DNA from 4 places in the Micromonospora noduli genome. Region 3 is predicted to be linked to each of the others. Evidence: riboswitches for the same ligand, from Rfam matches in the RefSeq annotation. Region 3 holds a riboswitch; each other region holds the start of a gene.

Region 1 (4,206 bases), on a different contig from region 3:
GTGGATCCGCGCCGAGCTGTGGACCACGCTGCTCGCGGTCGCGTACCTGTTGGTGATCACCGCGGCCGCGGACGCGGACGTGCGGGGTCGGCGCTCGCCGTGGCGGTCCCGGCCGGTGGTCTGGCTCGGTGAGGTCTCGTTCGCCTTCTACCTGGTGCACGTCCTGGTGATGACGAGCGTGCTGCGCTGGAGCGGGACGTGGGGGATCGGCTTCGCGGGCTGGCGTGGCCCGGCCGTGGTGCTCGGCTTCCTGGCGGCGAACCTGATCCTCGCCGGGCTGCTGCACCGCTTCGTCGAAACCCCGATGATGCGCCGGCTCGCGCCGCGCCGTGCGGCCCGTCCGGCGCCCGTCCCCCGACAACGGGCGGCCGGCGACGATGACGCACGGGACCCCGCAGGCAGCGCCCGTGGCGAGGTCGACGTACCTGCCGACGAGGTCGCTCAGCCCGCCGGTCGATCAACGTACGTCGACCTTCGCTGACAACGTCCACCCTGGTCAACGAGGTCGGCGCGGCGTGCTCCGACACGCCCGTGGTCGGTGCGCCCGGGTCGGCGCGACGGTAGCGTGGGGACGTGCTTCCGGTCGCGTTCACCTGTCCGCTGTGGTGGGTGGCGCGCTGGGCGACTCGGGTGCTGACCAGCCTCGCCGTCGTCGCGGCCCTGGCGCTCGGCGCAGGCCCGGCCACGGCCGCCACGCCAACACCCGGCCCGGTGCCGACGTCGAGCGCGGTGCCAGCCTCGGTCGCCGCCGGGTCGCTGACGGCCTGCTACCGCCACTCCGAGGCACACGGTGCGGCCCGCCCGGCCCCGGCGATACCGCCGGAGGCCGCCGAGGAGTCGGTCCCGACGTGGTCGGTCGACACGCCGGTGGCGCTCCCCGACGATCAGGGCACCATCGCGGCCGGCGTGCTGCCGGTCCGCGCGGCCGAATCTGACCGGCCGTCCCTCGTCGACGCAGCGGGTGGTCGGGCTTCCCGGGCTCCACCCGGGCGCTGAGCCACCGGGACGACCGTCCCGACACCGCGCCCTGTCGACCCACCCGCCCCCTGACCCGCCGATCCGTGGCCCGCCGTGGCCCACTGGTCGGCGCGGCTCCCCATCGCACTGCTCTCTCCCCGAGGTGCCGACCATGGAGACCGTCGTCTTCTACCAGTTCGTGACCGAGATGCCGCGGGCCGCCGCCATCTGGTCGACGCTGTTCCTGCTGACCCTGGGCCTGCTCGCCGTGCTGGCCGCCCGCCCCGAACGGGACCGGCCAACTGACGACCCGCTCCCGGCCGGGCCCACTCCTCGGGAGCTGGCCGCCGCCGAGGCCGTCGACAGGCGCCGCTACGCCGAGGAGGTCGCCGTCGCCGCGGCCGGCGCGGCCACCACCGCCAAGCGACGACGCGCCGCCTGGCTGACCGCTCAGGAGCAGCTGGAGCAGGCCTGGATCGGGTACGACGAGGCGGACACCGCCGCCCGTCGCTTCGCGGGCGCCGGGGCGCTGCCCACCCCGCAGACCCCGCACACCCCGGCCGAGTACGCCGCCCGGGAACGCTATCTGCACCGGGCGGCGATGGCGGCGTACTGGCGGGGCGACCTGACGATGGCGCAGCTCGGCGACGTGTTCGGGCACCGGCGCGGCTGGGATCCCCGGCGACACCCGGTCGAGCAGGAGGTGCTGATCAGCCGGGTGGTCCGGGATGCGCGGCTGGCCGACTACCAGGTGGCCGCCGACCGTGAGCGGGCCGCCTGGCGCGACGCGGAGTTGGCCGCCGATTCGGCTCGTGCCCTCGCCGAGGAGGCGTACGCCGCGGCGGCCCGGCTACGCCCGACCCTGGTCCCCGCGCGCCGCACGGTGGCCGGGGCGTTGCGTCCCACCGTCGTGGCACGCTGGCGCCCGGCCCGGGCGGGTTGAGCCCAATCCGTGATGTGAGGCCGGTCACCCAATCGGGAAACCGGACGTCCGACGCGATCGGCGGGATTGTTCACGCGATTGTGGCCGCATTCTTTGCGGCCTGTCCGGTTGTCGCCCGCAGGCGTCGCCGTAACCGCTTGTCCCATCGAGTCACATCATCGGCAATACGCGCAGAAATTGTCGCGCCGATTGGGGTTTACGCAGGTGAACCTGGCTTGGCAGGGCGTTGAGACGCCAGTAGTGTCGTGCCGTCCGGTGCGGTAACCGATCGCAAGACGCGACGCCGCATCGACCCGCTTAATCGTGATCAACGAACCGGGGACCCACCAGTAAGTCCGGGGTGAATCCGCGAGCCACGGCCCGCGGTAGGGCGTCTTCCCGCCCGAATCCGTCAGCTAACCCGGTAGGCGGTGTCGGAAGGAGTCCCATCCTCGTGCAGCACCTTTCCACCCCTCGGTTGTTCCCTCGCCTCCACGGCGCGGCGGTGCACCCGCTCATTCGTCGCGTGACGGTGAGCTGACCCCCCGGGTCATCGCCTTCCCCGCCCGGCCGCGCCGGGCGTTCCCCTGAGCGGTTCACCATCCGCGGACCACTGTCCGCGCGCTGGCGCCTGCCCGGATACCGGTCCGGCCCCGGTGTGCCGCTCTCCCCCGATCCGTGGAGGACCCCGTGAAGCACACCCTGCAGCGTCAGCTCCGCCGCCTCGCCACCGAGCGCCCGTACCAGATCGTCGCCGCCTCCGCGGCGGCCCTCGCGATCGCCACCACCACCGGCGCCCTGCTCACCACTGCCGACGACGCCCCGGCCGGCCAGCGCACCGCGACCACTGTCGCCGAGATGCGCAGCGACGTCGCCGCCTCCCGCGGCGAGGCTCGGGACGCGTCCCCCTCGGCCAGCGCCGTGCCGACCACGGCCGCCCCGGCCACCAGCGCCGCGTCGCCCGCCGCCAAGGCCAGCAGCAACCCCGACCTGACCCGGAAGCCGGAGCGGCCGAAGCCGCCCGCGACCAAGGTGCTCGACTACGACTACGAGGCGCAGAACACCTACTACAACTGCGGCCCGGCGGCCACCCGGAACGCGCTCAGCGCCGCCGGCATCGACCGCACACAGCAGGAGCTCGGCGCCGAGCTGGGCACCACCGAGATGGGCACCAACTCGGCCGAGGACACCACGCGGGTGCTCAACGCCGAGGTGAAGGGCTCCCCGTACCGGACCCGGATGTTCCCCGGCGCGCCCAGCCCGGCCCAGATGGACCGCCTCCAGGCCGACGTGGTGAAGGCCATCACCGACGGCCGGGGCGTGGTGGCCAACGTCGTCGGGGACGCCACCGACACCGACGGCGGCTGGCACTCCTACGGCGGCGGGCACTACATCGCCGTGGTGGGCTACAAGGACAACGGTCGCACCGTACGGATCGCCGACTCGGCGAACCCGGCCGACCCGTCGTACTGGATCACCACTATCGACCTGGCCAACTGGATCACCAGCCGGGGCTACTCCGCCTGACCCGGGCACGCTGACCGCCGCGGGCGCCGTCTCCCACAAGGGGCCGGCGCCCGCGGCGTTTGTCCGCGCGGTCCGTCATCGACGGCTCTCGTACCCGGCCGTGAACCGTGGGAGACTGCGGCCGTGGTGGAGAAGACGGGTGGTCACGCCGGCCGCAGGCCGGTCCTGCTGCTGCTGCACGGCATGGGAGCGACCGGGGACGTGTGGTTGCCCTGGGCCCCGTACCTTGAGCAGCACTGGCCCGGGCGGTGGCTGGCACCGGACCTCGCCGGCCACGGCTGGGCGTCGCCGCTGCCGTCGTACTCCTTCGCGGGCTTCGCCCAGCAGGTCGCGCAGGCCCTCGCTCCCGACGACCGGCTCGTCGTGCTCGGGCACTCGCTGGGTGGGGTGGTCGGCCTGGCGCTGGCCGCCCGCGACGCCGGAACGCCGGTGGACGCGGTCGTCGGGCTGGGCATCAAGGCGCTCTGGTCACCCGATGAGCTGACCCGCGCGGCCGAGGTCGCCGCCCGCCCGGTGAGCTGGTTCGCCAGCCGCACCGAGGCGGCTCGCCGCTACCTGCGGGTCTCCGGGCTGGCCGGCCTGGTCCCGCCGGACCACCCCGTGGTGGACGCCGGGCTGCGCCAGGTCGACGGCCGGTGGCGCCTCGCCATGGACCCGACCGCCTTCGCCGTCGGCGAGCCCGACCTGACCGCGCTGCTGGCGGCGACCGACGTGCCGGTGGTGCTGGCGCGCGGGGAGAACGATCCGATGGTCACCGACGAACAGCTCAAGGAGTACGGCGTACCGGTCGCCACGCTGCC
Region 2 (4,206 bases), on a different contig from region 3:
GATCAAGCGGTCGTCAGGCAGCGATCCGCCCCGCCGTCCGCCGCGTTTCCACCGCAACGGTGAACCGCCAGGCCCGCTGACCCGTATCCCGCACCGGATCGTTGGGAGTCTCGCTTTGGGTTCCGACCACACTCACACTGCTCCGTCCGCCCCACCAAGGGTGCGACGGATCCTCGTCGTGACTGTGGTACCCCTCTTCGTCGCCACCGTGCTGGCAGCAGCGCTGCTCTGGCCGCGCGGCGGGTCACCGCAGACCGATGGTGGCGCGGACGTGCCGCGCTACCCCGGCACCGTCACCCGGGTGGTGAGCGAGCCGTGCCCGCCGGCGCCGTCGGTTCCCGAGGGCACACCGAGGGTCGGCGACGGGCGGTGCGGCACCGTCGACGTGCGGGTGGACGACGGGCCGACCGCCGGCCAGCAGGTACGGACACCGGTGCCCGACGGGCCCGGCGCACCCCGGGTCGAGGTCGGCGACGAGGTCATCCTGGTCGAGCTGGCTGACCCGACCGATCCCACCACCAGCAACTGGAACATCGCCGAGCACCAACGCGGCACCCCGATGGTGTGGCTGGCGGTGATCTTCGCGGCCGCGATCGTCGCGTTCGGTCGGTGGCGAGGTCTGGCAGCGCTCGCCGGACTGGCCGCCAGCTTCGCCATCCTGCTCACCTTCGTGCTGCCGGGCATCAGCGCCGGCGGGTCACCGCTGCTGGTGGCGGTGGTCGGCGCGGCCCTGATCATGTTCGTGGTGCTCTATCTGACCCACGGGGTCACCGCACAGACCTCGGTCGCGGTGCTCGGCACCCTGGGCAGCCTGGTGCTGACCGGCGTGCTCGCCACCATCGCCACGGCCGCGACCCACCTCACCGGCTTCGGCAGCGAGGACGCCACCACCCTGTCAATGTTCCAGGGCGACGTGGACCTGCACGGCCTGCTGCTCGCCGGGATCATCATCGGATCGCTCGGGGTGCTCGACGACGTGACGGTCACCCAGGCGGCCACCGTCACCGAACTGGCGAACGCCAACCCCGGGCTGACCCGGTTGCAGCTGTACCGTGCCGCCACCCGGGTCGGCCGCGCGCACATCGCCTCCACTGTCAACACCATCGTGCTGGCGTACGCAGGCGCGTCACTGCCCCTGCTGCTCCTGCTCACCGCCGACTCGCGACCGATCGGGCAGATCCTCACCAGTGAGTTCCTCGCGCAGGAGATCGTCCGCAGCGCGGTCGCCACCCTCGGTCTGATCGCCGCCGTGCCGCTGACCACCGGGCTGGCCGCGGTGGTGACCGCCGCCGGGCGTACCGCTGCCACGGCGTCCACCGACGCTTCCGCGCCCCGGCCCCAGCCGGACCGCAGCGAGGCACTGGCCGCACTCAGCTCACCGCGAACGGCCGGCTCCGACGAGCCGGCCCGGACGCGGACCGCACCCCCATCCGAGGCCACCGACCGGTGGCCGGAGTCGAACAGGAGCACGGATACGGCATGGTGACACTCCTCAGCGTGACCAGATCGGGCATCCACCCTGAGAACCGCGTCACTGGTCACTCAACGCTATGGCGAAATGACGCTTTTGGTCGGCATCCAGGCGTAGCTCACCCGGTCGACTCTCGGGTAACCTCGCTGCCGGTTACCGATGAAGGCGCGAAGCGGCGCCTGCGGTGCCACCGCCCAATCGCCAACCGGCGAGCCGGGGACCCAGGTGCCTGGGGTGAGTCCGCGTCAGCGGTAGGGGCCACTTCCGCCCCGAACCCGTCAGCTAACCCGGTCGGCGGTCGACGGAAGGGAACATTGTGACGGCACCCCTACACCGCTGGTTGAGTCCCGTGGTGGCCGTGATCGCCGCACTGACCGTGCTCGCCGGGCCGCTCCCTGCGCACGCCGCCCCGACGAACCCCACACCCTCCGGGCACGAGGAGGACGGCGAGCCCAAGCTGCTCAACGACGTCATCGAGCAGGCCAACCGCGACTACTCCGCCGCAAAGTCCAAGCTGGACAAATCCAAGAAGCGGCAGGGCGAGTTGGCCGCAGAGGTCAACCGGGCCAAGGCCGACCTGGACGCGTTGGCCCCGCAGGTCGGGCAGATCGCCGCCCAGGCGTACCGGACCGGCCGGATCGGTGCGGTCGCGATGCTGCTGGAGAGCGATGCGCCCGACTCGTTCGTCCAGCGCGCCGGGATGCTCGACGAGATAAACATGGTCAACGAGAAGAAGCTCTCCGAGGTCAACGAGGTGAAGGCCCGCGCCGAGCAGGCCAAGCTGGCCCTCGACACCGAGGTCCGCGAGCAGCAGAAGCAGACCGCCCTGATGGCGAAGCGCAAGAGCGAGGCTGACAAGGCGCTCTCCCTCGTCGGCGGCAAGGGTTTCACCGGCGGCCTGGTGGATGCCACCTCCAAGGTCGCGAAGATCGGCCCGGGTCGCACGGCCGACGGTGACTGGAAGCCCCAGTCGTGCAGCGAGAACGACCCCACCACGTCCGGTTGCGTCACGCCGCGCACGCTGCACGCGTACAAGGAGGTCAAGGCGGCCGGCTTCAACCGGTTCGTCGGCTGCTACCGCCCCGGCGGGCCGTGGGAGCACCCGAAGGGCCGCGCCTGCGACTGGTCGCTACAAAAGAGCGGGTTCTCCCCGTGGCACAACAACGACACCCGGACGTACGGCAACAACGTCGCCGCGTTCCTCATCCGTAACGCCGACCGGCTGGGCATCTACTACGTGATCTGGAACCGGCAGATCTGGTTCCCGGCCACCGGCTGGAGTTCGTACAGCGGGCCGTCGAACCACACCGACCACGTCCACATGTCGCTGCTCTGACCCGCACGATCCCGGTCGAGGGCCGTTCCGCGTGACGCGGAGCGGCCCTCGTCGCGTCAGACGGTGGCAGGCGCGGCCGGGTCGGTCGACTCGGGTGATCCGGCCGGGGTCTCCAACGTCGCGAGGCCGGCCGGTACGACGGCCACCGGGCGCACCGCTCCGGCGGCCAGCCGGTAGGACATTCCCACCACCGCGCACCGTCCCCGCGCCACCTCGCCGGCGAGCACGGGCGACTGCCCGAGCAACGTCTCGACGGTCTGGGCGATGTGGATGTCGACGATGCCGTCGATGTCGTCCACGCCCTCGGACGTGGCCCGGCGCAGGCTGGGCAGAACGGCGTCGACCACCGCGCCCAGATGGCCACTCGGCGCGGTACCGGTCGCGGCGGACTCCCGGGCGGCCTGCACCGCACCGCACGAGTCGTGGCCGAGCACCACCACCAGCGGGACGCCGAGGACGGTCACCGCGTACTCGACGCTGCCGAGCACCTCGGGGCCGGCGGTGTGCCCGGCGGTGCGAACCACGAACAGGTCGCCCAGCCCCCGGTCGAAGATGATCTCGGCGGCCAGCCGCGAGTCGGAGCAGCCGACGATCACCGCGAACGGGTGTTGCCCGTCGGCCACGGCGGCCCGGTGCCCGGCATCCTGGTTGGGGTGGCGTGGGGCGCCATCGACGAAGCGCCGGTTGCCGGCAACCAACTCGGCGTACGCCCGGGTCGGCTCGCTGGGCGCGGTGGCCCGGTCGGTGGTCCGCTGCGGACCCGGCTGACCGCCGGAGCTCCCGGTATGACTCATCCCGCACCTCGTCTCGACGCATCTGACCTGGTCAAACCGGCTTTCCGCCGGCCGGGCGGCAGGCGCTGGCTCGTGCTCCACCGTCACACGCACCGTAAGATGCGTCAAGGTATGCGTGATTTAGATTTCATACGTTGACTCCGGCCACCCCCTGGGCAACCTTCCCGGGGCAGGGCGGACCAGACTCTCGCGAGGGCAGGCGGACATCCGGAAAGGCGGTCGCACGATGGCGAGCACGGTGACGGACGACACCGGCGGCGGGCGGAACTGGACGTTCCTCACCAATCACGGGCACGTCCTGCTGGCCATCGCCCGCGACCCGACCGCCCGGCTACGCGACGTCGCCGCCGAGGTCGGAGTGACCGAACGAGCCGCGCAGGCGATCGTCGCCGACCTGGAGGCGGGCGGTTACCTGCACCGCACCCGGGTCGGACGACGCAACGAATACACCCTCAACCCGGCCGGCCGGTTCCGGCACCCCGCCGAGGCCGACCGGCAGGTCGGCGACCTGCTCGCGCTGTTCGCCGACGTTCCCACCGCGAAGGCAGAGCCCCAGGCCTGACCCCGGTCACCGGGGGCCGCTGACCGACGGTCGCGGCGGTAAC
Region 3 (4,206 bases):
AGCAGCGGTCGACTGCCGGAGCAACCGGCCTTCGAGGCGGAGATCGCCGAGCGGTCGGAGTTCCGGGAGTTCCTCAAGGCGTGGTGGCCTCGGCTGCACCCCCGGCACGTGCTCGGCTGGCTGGCGCAGCCGGACCGGCTGCGCCGGTACGCCGGGGGGATCCTCTCCTCGGCGGAGATCCGGCTGCTCAACGCCGCTTACCGGAACCTGGACTCGGCTGGGCTGACCATCGCCGACGTGGCGTTGCTGGACGAGTTGGACGCGCTGCTCGGTAAGCCCGCGCAGCCGGCTCGCGCGCGACGCGATCCGTTCCAGCTCGCTGGCGGCGTCCGTGAGCTGAGCACCCTCGGTGAACGGCAGCGGGCCGCCCGCGCGGCGGCCCGGGAGCGTCCGGAGGACTACCGGGAGTACGCGCACGTGGTGGTGGACGAGGCGCAGGACGTCTCGCCGATGCAGTGGCGGATGATCGGTCGACGCGGCCGGCTGGCCTCCTGGACCGTGGTGGGCGACCCCGCGCAGACCGCGTGGACCGGCGATCCGGAGGAGCTGACCCGAGCCCGCGACCAGGCGCTGGGCCGGCGCAAGCGACACGACTTCACGCTCACCACGAACTACCGCAACTCGGCGGAGATCTTCGCGGTGGCGGCGGCGGAGATCCGTCGGCTCTACCCGGACCTGCCGCTGCCGACCGCCGTGCGCTCCACCGGGGTCGAGCCGGTGGAGCTGGTGGTGCCCGCGACGGGGTTGGAGACCGCGACCGTGGAGGCCGCCGCCGGCCTGCTGGCCGAGGTGGAGGGCACGGTCGGGGTGATCACGCCGGTCCCCCGCCGGGACGAGGTCGCCGGGTGGCTGGGCGCGCTCGGCGCGCCGAGGTTGCAGGTGGTGACCAGCCTGGAGGCCAAGGGCATGGAGTACGACGGGGTGGTGCTGGTCGCCCCGAGCGAGATCCGGGCGGATCCGGGCGCCGGGGTGCGCACCCTGTACGTGGCGCTCTCCCGAGCCACCCAGCGGCTCACCACCATCGACCCGACCGGCTGACGTGTGCGGACTGCCGCCAGCGGAAGGCCCTGCCCGTACACTTGCACACATAGCGATGTGAGCATACATTTGACCGGGTCCCGACCAGCGGCGGAAGGTGGTTCTCGTGGGCGCAGGTCATGACCACCACCATGGGTCCGTCGCCAATGCCGCACACCAGCACCGAGGTCGACTCTGGGCGGCTTTCGGGTTGCTCGCCACCCTGATGGTGGTCGAGGCGGTGGCCGCCCTGCACACCGGCTCGCTCGCCCTGCTCTCCGACGCCGGGCACATGTTCACCGACGTGCTCGGCATCGGGATGGCGCTCGCTGCCATCACGGCGACCCGGCGGGCCACCGGCGACCCGCAGCGCACCTTCGGGCTCTACCGGCTCGAGGTGCTCGCCGCGCTGGCCAACGCCGTCCTGCTCTCCGGCGTCGCGATCTACGTGGTGATCGAGGCGATCCGCCGTTTCGGCGACCCGCACCAGGTCATCGCCGGCCCGATGCTCGCGGTGGCCGTGCTCGGCCTGCTCGCGAACATCGCCGCCTTCGCGCTGCTGCGCGCCGGGGCCCGGGAGAGCATCAACCTCCAGGGTGCCTACCTGGAGGTGCTCGGTGACCTGCTCGGCTCGCTCGGCGTCATCGGCGCGGCACTGCTCATCACCGTCACCGACTGGTGGTGGGCCGACCCCCTGGTCGCGGTCGCCATCGGCGTGTTCATCCTGCCGCGCACCTGGCGGCTGGCCCGCGCCGCCATCCGCATCCTGGTGCAGGCCGCCCCGGAGCACCTCCAGGTGACGGCCGTGCACGACCGGCTCGCCGCCGTCCCCGGTGTCGTCGAGGTGCACGACCTGCACGTCTGGACGCTCACCTCGGGCATGGAGGTCGCCTCCGCTCACCTGACCATGGCACCCGGCGCGGAGGTCGGCGCGGTGCTCACCGCAGCGCGTACGGCCCTGCATGACGACTTCCGCATCGAGCACGCGACGTTGCAGATCGAGCCCGGCGCCGCTTCTGGAGCCTGTGGCTCCATCGAATGGTGACGGAGCCGTAATTTTCCGTGGTGACGCACGCACCGTCCGTCACAACGGCTGCAGGGGCCCCACTGGCACCGGTAGGCTCGGTCCCGGCCTCCACCAGGCGGCGCCCTCCCGGCGCCGGTGGCGGTCGCCGCCTAATCGCCCAACTGGGCGAACCGGGGAACCATGTTCCTGGGGTGTATCCGCGTCAGCGGTAGGGATCTTCCGTCCCGAACCCGTCAGCTAACCCGGTCGGCGGCTGACGGAAGGACATGCGCAGTGGCACCAGCACGACCACCCGCCGCCCGCCTGGCGGCCCTGATCGTCGCGATGTTCGCCCTCGGCGTCGCGCTTCCGGCCGGCACCGCCTCGGCCGCTCCCCCGACCGGCCTGCGGGCCGCCGCACCCGACTCCGACGAGGAGGGCGGCACCCCGGCGTTGCGGGCCCAACTCGAGGCGGCCAGCAAGGGCTACCTGGACGCGAAGCGCGCCCTGGACACCTCCGTGCAACGGCAGAAGCAGCTCGCCACCCAGCTGAAGACCATTGAGGTCGAGATCGAGCAGCGCAACGGCAAGGTCGGCGAGATCGCCGAAGTGGCCTACCGCACCGGTCGGCTCGGCGCGATGTCGGCGCTGCTCAACAGCAACACCCCGGAAGGCTTCATGGACCGGGCGGCCGCGCTGGACGCGGTGGCCGCCAACGAGGACCGGGTGCTGCGCGACCTGCTGAACAGCAAGGACAAGGCCAACCGCACCCGCGTCGGCCTGGACGGCGAGATCAACGAACAGCGCAAGCAGGTCGCGGTGATGGCCAAGCGCAAGGAGCAGGCCGAACGGGCCCTGACCGTGGCCACCGCACCCAAACCGCAGACCACCGCCGACACCGGCTCCAACCGGGGCACCTCCAGCGCCAACGCGACGGCCGCGCCGCGCAACTCCGACGGCTCCTGGCCCTCCGAGTCGTGCAGCGTCAACGACCCCACCCCGGCCAGCGGCTGCATCACCCCACGCACCCTGCACGCGCTCAACCAGGCCAAGGCCGCGGGATTCACCCGGTACGTCTCGTGCCACCGCCCCAGCGGCTCCGGTGAACACCCGAAGGGCCGGGCCTGCGACTTCGCGGCGCAGAAGGGCGGCTTCGGCGGGGACGCCACCGGCGGCGACAAGACGTACGGCAACAACCTGGCCGCGTACTTCATCCGCAACGCGGACCGGCTCGCCGTGCTCTACGTGATCTGGTACAGGCAGATCTGGCTGCCCAGCAGCGGGTGGAAGTCGTACAGCGGGGCGCACGGCACCCCGTCGACCGACCACACCAACCACGTACACCTGTCGGTCTACTGACCCACGCGTCGTGATGCCTGTGAGTCGTCGTGATGACTCACAGGCATCACGTGCGTCCGGGGTCGGGCTACGTCGCCGGGCGTACCCCTGATGTCGTCGCTCGTCGGACGACCCGGCCGCGGTCGGCGGGCAGCATCGCGGTATGCCTCGGATCCGACCCACCACCCGCAAGGCGCTGCTCACCCTGCACCTCGTCACCTCGCTCGGCTGGCTCGGCGCCGACCTGGTGCTGCTCACCCTCGGCATCGCCGTGGAGCGAGGTGCCGACCCGGCGGTGGTCTATCCGGTCACGGCCCTGGTCGGCACGCTGCTGTTCGCGCCGCTGAGCGTCCTGGTCTGGCTGATCGGAGTCGCCAGCTCGCTACTCACCCCGTGGGGTCTGCTGCGCCACCGCTGGGTGCTGGTCAAGCTCGTGCTCACCACGGTGATGGTCGGGCTGGTGCTGTTCCTGCTCACCCCGAACCTGCGTCACGCCGGAGCGGTCGGCGCCGCCCTGCCCGCCCGGGATCGCGCCGACCTGGTCATCGCGCCGGCGGTGTCGACCAGCCTGATGATCATCGCGACGGTGCTGTCCACCTACAAGCCGTGGGGCCGGCGTCCCGCCACCCGACCCGCACGCACGAGCCGTGATCGCGCCGGAACCACGGTCTAGGCGCCGCGGCCGCTGCACGCGGGCGCCGCAGCGACCTCGCCTTGCTGCTCGGGGGAGTCTCGCTGGTAGGCGTTATACCAAGGAGTCATATTTATACCTCTGAGGTATGTCGCTCACCGGAGTAGCACCGCCCAAACGGATGTCGCCACGGCGACCTCTGCCTGCTGAAACG
Region 4 (4,206 bases), on a different contig from region 3:
CGAGATCGCCTGGTAGGGCACCCCTTCCGGGTACGCGGACTGCTCCGGGTACGCCCGTCCGTAGACCGGAACGGTGGTCCGGCCGGGCTTCGGCGTGGCCACGACGCCGACGGTCCAACTGGCGGTCGGCGCGGACGCCGGGTTGTGGAACCAGGCCCGCTGCCCGAGGTACCAGATCGCCGTCCAGTCGCCCTGCCGCCCGGCCAGCGCGTACGTCTGCCCGGCGGATGCCCGGGCCCCGTGGTCCGACACGGTCATCGTGTTCGGGCTGCCGTCCGGGCGCAGCGCGATGTCGTTGACCAGCGGCGCGTCCGCGGACGGTGCGCTGCGCAGCACCACCGCCGAGGAGCCGCGTGGCGCGCAGGGCACGCCCGGGGTGACGCAGCCGGTGAACGCCGGCTGGTTGGTGGTGTAGTCCGGGTCGATCCGGACCATTCCGGTGGCCGGGGTGCCGGTGTCCAGCCGAGGTGCGTGCAGCAGGTCGAAGTAGTGCGTCCAGTCCCAGTACGGGCCCGGATCCCAGTGCATTCCCCGCACTGTCGAGGCGATGGTGCCGGGCACGTTGTCGTGGCCGATGATGTGCTGGCGGTCCAGTGGGATGCCCAGCCTCAGCGCCAGGTGTCGGACCAGCTTCGCCGAGGTCCGGTACATCGCCTCGGTGTACCAGGTGCCCTGCGCCGCGAAGCCCTCGTGTTCCAGCCCGATCGACTTCGCGTTGACGTACCAGTTGCCGGCGTGCCAGCCGACGTCCTTGGTCTTCACGTGCTGCGCGATGTGCCCGTCGACCGAGCGCAGCGAGTAGTGCCAGCTCACGTAGGTCGGGTCCTGGACGAGTTTCAGGGTCGTGGCCCAACTCGCCTCGGTGTCGTGGATGACGATGTACTCGATCTTCTGCCGGGCGGGTCGGTCGGAGAGGTCGTGGTTGCCGTAGTCCCCGTCGCCGAACGCTTCGTAGGGCGCCGGGATCCACTCGCAGGAGATGGTACGGGGGCACTCCACCCCGTCCGGGCGGGCCAGGCGGCGCAGGCCCAGCCGGTCCAACCAGGAACGCTCGGGCCGCACCACACGGGCCGGCAGGGTGATCCGCTGGCCGTCGTCGGTCACCCGGGCTTCGCCCGCGCCGATGGTGGTGAAGACCTCGTCGGCGAAGGCTGCCGCGGCGTCGGCGCTGTCCGCGCCCGAGTAGCGGGCGACCGCGCCGTACCAGGCCGCCGGGTCGGTGTCCGCGCCGACCGGCGCGCCCAGATCCCTCTGGTACGCGCTCAGCAGCGCGGCCCCACCCCGGATGTTGAGGCCCGCGTCGGTGCGCAGTGCCTCGGGGGTGGCGCCGGTCAGCGTGGCGGCGGCGTCGACGGTCTGCAATGCGGCGGTGGACGGCTCGGGTGCCTCGACCGGCCGGGGCGCGGGCACCCGGGCGGGACGGGAGTCGTCGCCGCGTGGGTCCTCGGCGCCGGCGTCGTGGTGGCCGCGCCCGGGTAGGGCGGCCACGTGCCGCGCATCGGTCAGGTGCATCGGACCGTAGCCGCCACTGGTGCTCGGTGTGCCGGCGTTGGTGTCCCAGCGCGACTCCAGGTAGGAGACGCCGAGCAGCACGACGGCCGGCACGCCGTACTCGGTGGCCGCTGCGGCGTACTGCTGCTGGCGGTCGGTGGTGGGCGCGGCGGCGGCCGGGCCGGCGGAGAGTGGCACAGTGGTTGCGGCGGCGACCACGGTGGCGGCGAGCAGTGCGCGCCAGCCGGTCGACAGGGTTGGATGGTGCATCGAACCCCCTAGATTTTCGCGGAGTGAGGTCAGGTCACCATCGCGCCGTCCGGGAGGTCACGTCAATACCTTTCCATCTATCGAAGCATGCGGAAAGAATTCTTCACACACGGTCGGTGACCTCGTCCAATCCGTACGGAGTGTCACTGCCGCACGGGTTGCGGATCGGTAACAAGCGTCTCTACTCTGGTCATTCGTCGGCCCGACAGCAGCTCCGCCCAGCCCGGGCGGTAACGGACCGACACCGCCGAGTCGTTTCCGAACGAACCGGGGACCCAGGTCCCTCGGGGTGAATCCGCAGCCACTGCGGTAGGGCGCCGACTTCCCGCCCGAACCCGTCAGCTAACCCGGTAGGCGGTCAGGAAGAAGGAGTACGGAACCCCGGTGGCACTCCATGCCCCGCGGCCGTCGTCCGAGCGGTCGGCATCAGCCGGTCCGTCGTCGATCGTGCCGCGCCCACGCTGGTCCCGCTTCACCACCGCACTCGCCGCGCTGGCCGGCATCGCCGTCGTTCTGACCGGCAGTGCCACGGCGGCCCACGCCGACCCGTCCGTCGCCGAGATCGAGCGCCAGATCGACGCCGACTGGAACAAGCTCGAACCGATCATCGAGCGGCACAACGCCACCCGCACCGACCTCACCGCGAAGCGCAAGCAGGCCGACGCGCTGGCCGCCCGGATCACTCCGCTTGAGCGCCAGGTCGACGCCGCGATGGACAAGGTCAGTGCCCTGGCCGTGCGCGCCTACATGGGTGAGAACGTCTCGACCGTCAACGCGATGCTGGGTAGCCGGTCGCCCAGCGAGGTGGTCGGCCAGCTGGAAATGCTCGACCGCTTCGCGCACAACCAGCAGAAGGACGTACGCCAGGTGGCCGACCTGCGCGACCAGTTGGCCGCGCAGAAGGCGCCACTGGACGAGATGGTGGCCCAGCTGAGCCGCACGGAAGCTCAGCTGGCGGCGAAGAAGAAGCAAATCAACGACGAGATCGACCGCCTACAGAAGTTGCGCCTGAAGGTGTACGGCAGCGGCGGCGGCGGTCCGCTGCGCCCAGCGCCCTGCCCGGGTAGCTACCCTGGCGGTGCCGCGGGCACGGCGGTCAAGTTCGCCTGCGCGCAGATCGGCAAGCCCTACGTCTGGGGTGCCGAAGGCCCGAACTCGTACGACTGCTCCGGGCTGATGCTGGCCGCCTGGGCGAAGGCCGGCGTGTCGCTGCCGCACAACGCCGCCGCGCAGAGCCGGGTCACCAAGGACGTCAGCAAGGGTGACCTGCGCCCCGGCGACCTGGTCTTCTACTACAGCGACATCCACCACGTCGGCATGTACGTCGGCGGCGGCTGGGTGGTGCACGCCTCGCAGGCCGGTCAGCCGGTAAAGATGAAGAAGGTCGACGACGGCCCGATCCACAGCTACGGCCGTCCAGGCTGACCCCGGGTGATCGAAGGGCCCGTCGCGATCCGTCGCGGCGGGCCCTCGTCGTCTCGGTCCTGGCGGCTGAACCTCAGCGGGTCGGCCAGGTGCGCCAGTGCCGCCAGGCGCGGCTGGGCGTCGGCCCCCGCTGGCCCTGGTAGCGCGAGCCGTAGACCACCGAGCCGTACGGGTGCTCGGCCGGCGAGGAGAGTCGGAAGATGCAGAGCTGCCCGATCTTCATGCCCGGCCACAGGGTGATCGGCAGGTTCGCCACGTTCGAGAGTTCCAGCGTCACGTGACCGGAGAAGCCCGGGTCGATGAAGCCGGCGGTGGAGTGCGTGAGCAGCCCGAGCCGGCCCAGGGAGCTCTTGCCCTCCAGTCGGCCGGCGAGATGGTCACCCAGCGAGATGACCTCCAGTGTCGAGGCGAGGACGAACTCCCCGGGGTGCAGCACGAACGGCTCGCCGTCGGGGACCTCGACCGCCGAGGTCAGGTCGTCCTGCTGCATGGCGGGATCGATGTGGGTATAGAGGTGGTTGTTGAAAACCCGGAACAGCCGGTCGAGTCGGACGTCGATGCTGGACGGTTGGACCAGCGTGGGCTCGAACGGCTCCAGGCCCAGCGTGCCGGCCTTGATCTCGGAGACCAGGTCGCGGTCGGAGAGCAGCATCGGACCACCATAGCCGCGTTGCCAAAAGTGGCCGGATTCGGTGCCGGTGACCAGCGCGTCGAGGTCGCTGCTCGTACATTTGTTCGATAGAATGCCCACATGGCTTCCTGGTCCGAATTCGCCGCCGACGAGCCCCGACTCGCCGACGGGATCCGCGTTCTCCTCCAGCAATACGGGCCGGGCTTCGGCTATCTGGCCACGGTCCGTGCCGACGGCGGGCCCCGCGTCCATCCGGTCTCCCCGGTCATCACCGCCGAGGGGCTGTTCTGCTTCATCATCGACTCGCCCAAGCGCCGCGACCTCGAACGTGACGGCCGTTACGCGCTGCACTCGTTCCCTGCGGAGGAGAGCGACGACGAGGCGTACGT

Evidence for each region. Region 3 has a riboswitch for cyclic di-AMP ahead of MED15_RS07820 (coiled-coil domain-containing protein). Riboswitches for the same ligand answer to the same signal wherever they lie in the genome.
Region 1: another riboswitch for cyclic di-AMP. It lies ahead of MED15_RS25445 (C39 family peptidase); the one in region 3 lies ahead of MED15_RS07820 (coiled-coil domain-containing protein).
Region 2: another riboswitch for cyclic di-AMP. It lies ahead of MED15_RS11310 (coiled-coil domain-containing protein); the one in region 3 lies ahead of MED15_RS07820 (coiled-coil domain-containing protein).
Region 4: another riboswitch for cyclic di-AMP. It lies ahead of MED15_RS19730 (C40 family peptidase); the one in region 3 lies ahead of MED15_RS07820 (coiled-coil domain-containing protein).

The regions. Positions count from the first base shown of each region.
Region 1 is NZ_PYAC01000033.1:176,983-181,188, reverse strand. Features, by position in the region: gene MED15_RS25460 (acyltransferase family protein) at 1-481, shown strand, start outside; gene MED15_RS25455 (hypothetical protein) at 574-996, shown strand; gene MED15_RS25450 (hypothetical protein) at 1,130-1,900, shown strand; cyclic di-AMP (ydaO/yuaA leader) riboswitch at 2,185-2,325, shown strand; gene MED15_RS25445 (C39 family peptidase) at 2,558-3,406, shown strand; gene MED15_RS25440 (alpha/beta fold hydrolase) at 3,530-4,206, shown strand, end outside.
Region 2 is NZ_PYAC01000008.1:191,865-196,070, reverse strand. Features, by position in the region: gene MED15_RS11315 (YibE/F family protein) at 116-1,486, shown strand; cyclic di-AMP (ydaO/yuaA leader) riboswitch at 1,653-1,783, shown strand; gene MED15_RS11310 (coiled-coil domain-containing protein) at 1,788-2,807, shown strand; gene MED15_RS11305 (carbonic anhydrase) at 2,864-3,601, opposite strand; gene MED15_RS11300 (helix-turn-helix transcriptional regulator) at 3,828-4,163, shown strand.
Region 3 is NZ_PYAC01000004.1:116,437-120,642, forward strand. Features, by position in the region: gene MED15_RS07810 (HelD family protein) at 1-1,038, shown strand, start outside; gene MED15_RS07815 (cation diffusion facilitator family transporter) at 1,145-2,062, shown strand; cyclic di-AMP (ydaO/yuaA leader) riboswitch at 2,181-2,312, shown strand; gene MED15_RS07820 (coiled-coil domain-containing protein) at 2,318-3,382, shown strand; gene MED15_RS07825 (DUF2269 domain-containing protein) at 3,525-4,034, shown strand.
Region 4 is NZ_PYAC01000018.1:3,795-8,000, forward strand. Features, by position in the region: gene MED15_RS19725 (N-acetylmuramoyl-L-alanine amidase) at 1-1,761, opposite strand, end outside; cyclic di-AMP (ydaO/yuaA leader) riboswitch at 1,997-2,132, shown strand; gene MED15_RS19730 (C40 family peptidase) at 2,209-3,186, shown strand; gene dcd (dCTP deaminase) at 3,260-3,838, opposite strand; gene MED15_RS19740 (pyridoxamine 5'-phosphate oxidase family protein) at 3,938-4,206, shown strand, end outside.